3 regions of the Streptomyces sp. NPDC059224 genome follow, and region 2 is predicted to be linked to each of the others. Evidence: riboswitches for the same ligand, from Rfam matches in the RefSeq annotation. Region 2 holds a riboswitch; each other region holds the start of a gene.

Region 1 (2,245 bases), on a different contig from region 2:
GATGTCGGCGTAGTCGGCGGCGACGGGGCCGTTGCCGCCCTGGCCGCCGATGCCGGTCCCGGCGCCGGCACCGGCGCTCGCGCTCTGACCCGGTGTGGCGCCGTCCTGCGGCGACGCCGACTGGCCGCCGCCCTGGTCCGAGGAGCGCAGGGTGCAGGGGGCGAGGTCGTCGAGGCCCTCGGGGCGGTCGCCCTCCCGGCCGATGGCGTCGGCGATGCGCTGGAGGGATTCGGACCGCTTCTCCTTCAGCGGACCCAGAATCGTCTGGTCGGCGAGAGAGGGGTTCTGCCGGATCGCCGCCGCCGACTCCTTGAGCTGCTGGTAGGCGGCCGCGATCTGCTGGTCCAGCTGCGCGAGTTCACCGTCGACGTCGGCCCGGGCCGCGTCGGGCACGTCCGTCAGACGGCTGCCGGCGTCGGGGCAGTAGACGGTCGGCGCGGACAGCACCTGGGCGGTCTGCCCGGCCTGCTGGTCCGAACCGCCTTCGGTGGCCGAGGCGTAGACGTTCACCGCGACCAGTGTTGCGCCGCCGAGCATGAGGGCGACCGCTGCGAAGGTCGCTCGTTGTGCGCCGGTCGGGCGTCTGCGCCTGTTGGGTCTCAAGGTCGTTCCCCTGCGTGTCGTGGTCGGGCCGGACATGGAAATCCCCCGCCCTGTACGCGGCCCGGCGCCGCCGTGTTCAACGGCCCCACGAATTCACGGCGATCTCATAGGAAGCAGCCGTCCGGTCGCCCACGACACCGCTCCGGCACCTCGAACGCTACGACGAACATCACAATTACGTATCGGACATTAGCCACTTCAACCTTCACACGAGTGACACAAGTTGGCTAAGTTGACGGGCAAGCCGCTCGGCTCCCCCCGGCGAATCCCGTCGGGCCGCGCGGCCTCCGCCCAATCCGGTGCCCAACGGGGCCTCCCGGAGCCGGGGACCCAACCGAACCACTGGGGTGAATCGGCCAACTGCCCTGAGGGGCGACGGCCGTAGGGCATGCCTTCCGGATCGACCCGCCCGAACCCGACAGCTAACCCGGTCGGCGGAGTACGGAAGGAGCACGACCCCCATGGCGCCCGAGAGCCGTGACGAGGTTCGACAGCGGATCGACAGCCTCTACGACCAGGCCGAGAACGCCACCGGGAACTACAACGCCACACGCGCGATGAACGGGGGCTCGCGGTCCCGCGGTGTCCCGCTGTTCAAGCGGCCCCGGCGTGACGACCCGGGCCTCGACAGCATCGCCCGCGAGTGGTTCGACGGAGCGCGCTCGCGGCTGGGGCCGAGTGTCCCGGCGGCGCTGCCCTCCGACCGGCAGCCCGCCCGTCCCGGCCCGCGACGCCCCGTCAGCGCCATGGCGGCCGACCTGCTCGGCCAGCTGGAGGGCACCGGCGCGGCCCGGCCCGAGCTGACCGCGGGGCCGTCCGCGAACAGCGACATCGAGGTCGTCCGCGAACCGGCGGGGCGCCCGCTGGAACTGACGGCCGGATCCCCCGCGGCACTGCCCCCGGGACCGTCCAGCTCGCCCAAGGCGCTGCCCGCCGCCGCGCCGCAGCGGGCCACGCCGGGCGCGTCCAAGACCAAGTACCAGCTGAAGATCGCCAAGGCGCGCGAGCTGCTGTCCCAGCGCACCGGACAGCGCGCGATCGCGGCGCCCGAACCGGCCGCTCCCGTCCCGGCACCGGCACCGGCACCGCAGGCGGCTCAGGCCCCCTGGCCGGCGCCCGAGGCCCAGGCCCCCGCGCAGCAGTGGTCGGCCCCCGCCGGCATGCCGGAGCGGTACGGCGACACCGGCTCCTCGCGGGCCCCGACCGTGACGGAGACGACGGGTGGCATCCCGGTGGTGTCCGCGACGGACACAGGCACCTTCCGGATCATGACCCCGGGCGCCGTCCAGTCCCGGTTCCCGGCGAACACGGACGGCTCCCGCGTGATGACCCCGGGCGCCACCGACGGCTTCCCGCCCGTGACGGGCGGGGAGACGGGTGCGATGCCGGCCGCGGGCGCGGGCGACACCGGCTCCTTCCGGGTCATGACGCCGGGCGCCACGGGCACGTTCCGGATGCCGGACGACACCGGCGGGTTTCCCTCCGTGCCCCCCGCGCACACGGACGCCTTCCAGGCCGCGTACCCCGCCGACACGGGCGCCTTCCAGACGCCTGCGCCCGTCCCGGGCCCGATGGACAACGGTTTCTTCCCGGGCGTCGCGCAGGACGCGGCCGCCGCCTACCTCAGCACGCCGGCGGCCAC
Region 2 (2,245 bases):
CGCCGAGTGGCGTCCGTTCCGTGACTCTATTGCAATGAGCGGGAATTTCCGACGGCGGCCCTGAATCCATGCATATTTTTTGGACATCGGGTTCACGAAAACGACGAAAGCCCCGGCTCGGGAGCCGGGGCTTCGGCACACTCGCCGCGTGACGTCACACGGTCGTCGCCGCGTTCGGGTCAGACGTCGACACCGTGCTTGCGGAGGTAGGAGACCGGGTCGACGTCCGAGCCGTACTCCGGGGTCGTGCGGGCCTCGAAGTGGAGGTGCGGGCCGGTCACGTTGCCGGTCGCGCCGGAGAGGCCGATCCGCTCGCCCGGGGTGACCTTCTGCCCCACCGAGACTCCTATCGACGACAGGTGGCCGTACTGGGTGTACATGCCGTCGGCCATCTTGATGACGATCTGGTTGCCGTACGAGCCGCCCCATCCGGTGGAGACGACCGTGCCGGTACCGACCGCGTGCACCACCGTGCCGGTGGCGGCGTGGAAGTCGATGCCGGTGTGGGCGCCGGAGGACCACAGGGAGCCGCCGGTCCGGTAGCCGGTGGAGACGTACGAGTCGGAGATCGGCGCGACGAAGGCGTTGAGACGCTTGCGCTCGGCCTCCCGCGCGGCACGCACCTCGGCCTCGCGCTCCTTCTTGGCCTTGGCCGCCGCCTTCTTGCGCGCGGCCTCCTCGGCCGCCTTGCGCTCGGCGGCCGCCGTCTGCGCGGCGGCCTGGGCGTCGATCTGCTCGGCGACCGAGTCGCTGACCGTGATCACCGGAGTGAGGCCGGTCTGCTCGACCGAGTTCTCCGCGGCGAGCGCCGGGGCTGCCGAGACGGTGCCGATGACACCTGTGGTGGTGAGGGCCGCGATACCGGCGGCCTGCGCGGTGGTGCGCTTCACCCGGCCGGGACGACGGTGCTTCCCGGAGGCGCACATGAACGCCATGTAGAGGCTGGTCCTTTCCTTCCCTCTCGCCTACCGGGTTAGCTGACGGGTTCGGAGCAGGAAGGTCTCCTACGGGCGCCCTCGCGGCTCGCGCGGGCGTCCGATTCACCCCAGGGACTGCATGGGTCCCCGGCTCCCCTGGCTCGCGCCGTACGGGGACTCGGCGATGACTGTCCGGTGCCGCGGGCGCGGCTCGGTGCCTGGCGGACAGTCCGGAAGAACCTATGAGGGCGTCCTCGCAATCCTCAAACGGATCGCGGTTTTTGTCGCGCATCCCACAGGGCAGACAGGCAACCTCCGCCCCAATTCGGACATTTCAGAGCCCCGGTGACCCGAGGGTCACCAGGGCTCCGGGCGCACGCGTCCCGCTACTCCGCGGCGACGACCGTCACTTCGCCGATGCCGAGGGCCTCGACGGGCTCCTTGATCTGCGCCGCGTCGCCGACCAGGACCGTCACCAGGTGGTCGACCGGGAAGGCGCTCACGACCGCCGCGGTGGCCTCCACGGTGCCGGTGGCGGCCAGTTGCCGGTAGAGGGTGGCCTGGAAGTCGTCCGGCAGATGCTGCTCGACCTGGTCGGCCAGGGTGCCGGCGACGGCCGCCGCCGTCTCGTACTTGAGCGGCGCCACGCCGACCAGGTTCTGCACGGCGACGTCACGCTCGGCGTCCGTGAGGCCCCCGGAGGCGAGGGTGCGCAGCACCGTCCACAGGTCCTGGAGCGCCGGGCCGGTGTTCGGGGTGTCCACGGAGCCGCTGATGGCGAGCATCGAGGCGCCGCTGCCGTCGGGGGCGGAGCGCAGCACCTGCCCGAAGGCACGGACGCCGTAGGTGTAGCCCTTCTCCTCGCGCAGGACGCGGTCCAGGCGGGAGGTGAGGGTGCCGCCCAGGCAGTAGGTGCCGAGCACCTGGGCGGGCCAGACGCGGTCGTGCCGGTCGGCGCCGACGCGGCCGATGAGCAGCTGCGTCTGGACGGCCCCGGGGCGGTCCACGATGACGACACGGCCGGTGTCGTCCGCGGTGACCGGGGGCACCGGCCGGGGCTGGGCGGCCGTGCCGCGCCAGGCGCCCAGGGTCTCGCCGAGCAGTTCGTCCAGGTCGATGCCGGTCAGGTCGCCGACGACGACCGCGGTGGCGGTGGCGGGCCGCACATGCCGGTCGTAGAAGGCGCGTACGGCGGCCGCGTCGATCTTCTCGACGGTGTCCTCGGTGCCCTGGCGCGGCCGGGACATCCGCGCGGCCGACGGGAAGAGCTCCTTGTAGAGCTGCTTGGCGGCCCGGCGGCTGGGGTTGGCCAGCTCGTGCGGGATCTC
Region 3 (2,245 bases), on a different contig from region 2:
TGTGGACGTGACCCTCAGGAAGCCCTGAGCGCGGCGCGGGTGGCCGCCACCGCGCCGCCGGCCAGGCCGCCCTCGCGGCCCGCACCAGCACCCGCCCCGGCCGCTCCGGCCAGGGCGTGCCCGCCGCCAGCATCGCCGCGCCCGTCATCCCCAGCGAAATGCGCGCGGCCCGCGCCCGTCAGGCCGGCCGTACCACGCTGTGGATGATCGACTCGCCGCCGTAGTAGATCGACTCCTCCCGGACGTAGGCGCCGGGCTTGGGGGCGTGGATCATCATGCCGTTGCCGATGTAGACGCCGACATGGCTGACGTCGTCGTAGAAGAAGACCAAATCGCCGGGGAGGGCGTCGGCGAGGGGGACGGTGGTGCCGGCGTTCACCTGGTCGTACGTGGTGCGCGGCAGCGAGACGCCCGCGGCCTTCCAGGCGGCCTGGGAGAGGCCCGAGCAGTCGTAGGATCCGGGGCCGGTGGCACCCCAGACGTACGGTTTGCCGATCTGCGCGCGGGCGAAGGCGATCGCCTTGGCGGCCTTCGTCCCGTAGGAGGAGCCGGAGGCGGAATCGGAGGCGGAGCCGGAGGACGAGGAGGAGCCGCCGGAGGAGGACGTCGACGACGAACCCCGCTGCTGCGCGGCTTGCGCCTGCTGCTTCGCGAGTTCCGCCGCCTTGCGGGCCGCCTCGGCCTGCTGCTTCTTCTCGATCTCGGCCAGCCGCGCCTTCTCCTGGGCCGTCAGCTGCGACAGCAGCTCCCGCGCGGACGCCAGCTTCGTCTGGACGGTGCTCTTGGCGGTCCTGAGGTCGTCCTGGGTCTCGGTGAGCGTCTCCAGGCTCCTGGCGGCCTCCTGCCGCTTCGCCATGGTCGCGGACTGCTGGGTGGCGTAGTCGTCCACCGCGCCCTTCTGCCGCGAGGTCAGCCGGTTCATCAGCTGCGTCTGGTCGAAGTAGTCCTGCGGACTGTCCGCGAGCAGGAAGGTCGAGGTGTCGGGAGCGGCTGCCCCGGTCCGGTACTGGGCCGCGGCGAAGGAACCCAGCTCCTCACGCGCCTTGTTGAGCCGGTCCGTGCGTTCGGCCACGTCGTCGAGCAGGGTGTCGACCTGCTTGCGCTGCTTGCCGGTCCTCTCCTTGGCCGCGTTGTACTTCTCGGTCGCCGACTCCGCCTGCCGGTACAGGGCGTCGACCTTCTTCTCGACCTCCTCCAGGCTGGGCTTGCCGTCCTCGTGAGGTGCGGCGTTGGCCGTCTGGGAGAGCAGCGCCACGGAGGTGAGGGCGGCGGTGGCCAGGGCGGGGGTGCGTATGCCTGCTACGCGCGTTGCGGACGGACGCGACTTGCGGTGCGACGCCAACGGGGGCGACTCCTTCCGTGCTCCGCCTACCGAGTTAGCTGTCGGGTTCGGGCGGGTGGTTCGGAAGGGTTGCCCTACGGTCCGTTCCCCGCGAGGGGGTCGGGCCCGATTCACCCCGAGGTCGGTGTGGGTCCCCGGCTCCGGATGCGCGGCGGCACCCCGGACTCGGCGGAGGCCGTACGGCCCGGCGACGTTCGCCGGTGGGGGTCGTACGGCCTGCCCGGCACGCTAACCAACTCGTGTGCTCTGTGTGAAGGTTGATGTGCGATATGCCCGATACATTTTCGTGACCTTGGTGGTGCGGGCCGATGGGATCGGCTCATCGGTGTGGATATGGGGCGACTTGTCCGGAGCGGTGGAATGGTCCGCGCCCCGACGGGCGGACGCGCGCCTGCTCACGGTGCGTGATCGCTGACCGTGAGGGGCTGGTTCTGGTGGGTGACGGGGGCGAGTTTCCGGGGCGGGGACCGGTTGTCGGTGGGGCGCCCTAGACTCGGAGAGCGATGAGCAGCCTCTTTGACGACAGCTTCCTGGCGAGCCTCCAGCCCCCGCACGGCCGCGAGGAGGAACCCCCGCCGCCGCCCGAGGACGAGCACGTACCGGAACCGATTCCGGACGATCTGTTCGGCGGGCAGTTCGACGCGCCCCCGGACCGGGACGCCTACTACCGCGACGGCGCCGCCCGCCCGGCCCCGGACCCGGCCGCGCTCCTGGAAGGGCTGAACGAGAACCAGCGCGCCGCCGTCGTGCACGCCGGCTCCCCGCTGCTGATCGTGGCCGGCGCCGGTTCCGGCAAGACGCGCGTGCTCACCCACCGCATCGCGCACCTGCTCGGCGCGCGCCAGGTGCACCCGGGCCAGATCCTCGCGATCACCTTCACCAACAAGGCCGCGGGCGAGATGA

What was found. A riboswitch is a leader RNA that binds a small molecule or an ion and turns the genes downstream of it on or off. The one in region 2 is predicted to bind cyclic di-AMP.
Region 1: it holds a riboswitch for cyclic di-AMP, as region 2 does, so the genes downstream of both, ACFXI4_RS09435 (C40 family peptidase) here and ACFXI4_RS21010 (M23 family metallopeptidase) in region 2, are expected to answer to the same signal.
Region 3: it holds a riboswitch for cyclic di-AMP, as region 2 does, so the genes downstream of both, ACFXI4_RS10735 (NlpC/P60 family protein) here and ACFXI4_RS21010 (M23 family metallopeptidase) in region 2, are expected to answer to the same signal.

Annotation. Positions count from the first base shown of each region.
Region 1 covers NZ_JBHZAN010000007.1:113,929-116,173, reverse strand. Annotated here, with positions in the region: gene ACFXI4_RS09440 (DUF1996 domain-containing protein) at 1-537, opposite strand, end outside; cyclic di-AMP (ydaO/yuaA leader) riboswitch at 882-1,056, shown strand; gene ACFXI4_RS09435 (C40 family peptidase) at 1,065-2,245, shown strand, end outside.
Region 2 covers NZ_JBHZAN010000018.1:69,468-71,712, forward strand. Annotated here, with positions in the region: gene ACFXI4_RS21010 (M23 family metallopeptidase) at 180-935, opposite strand; cyclic di-AMP (ydaO/yuaA leader) riboswitch at 948-1,111, opposite strand; gene ACFXI4_RS21015 (M16 family metallopeptidase) at 1,304-2,245, opposite strand, start outside.
Region 3 covers NZ_JBHZAN010000008.1:130,443-132,687, reverse strand. Annotated here, with positions in the region: gene ACFXI4_RS10740 (hypothetical protein) at 1-11, shown strand, start outside; gene ACFXI4_RS10735 (NlpC/P60 family protein) at 179-1,342, opposite strand; cyclic di-AMP (ydaO/yuaA leader) riboswitch at 1,351-1,523, opposite strand; gene pcrA (DNA helicase PcrA) at 1,846-2,245, shown strand, end outside.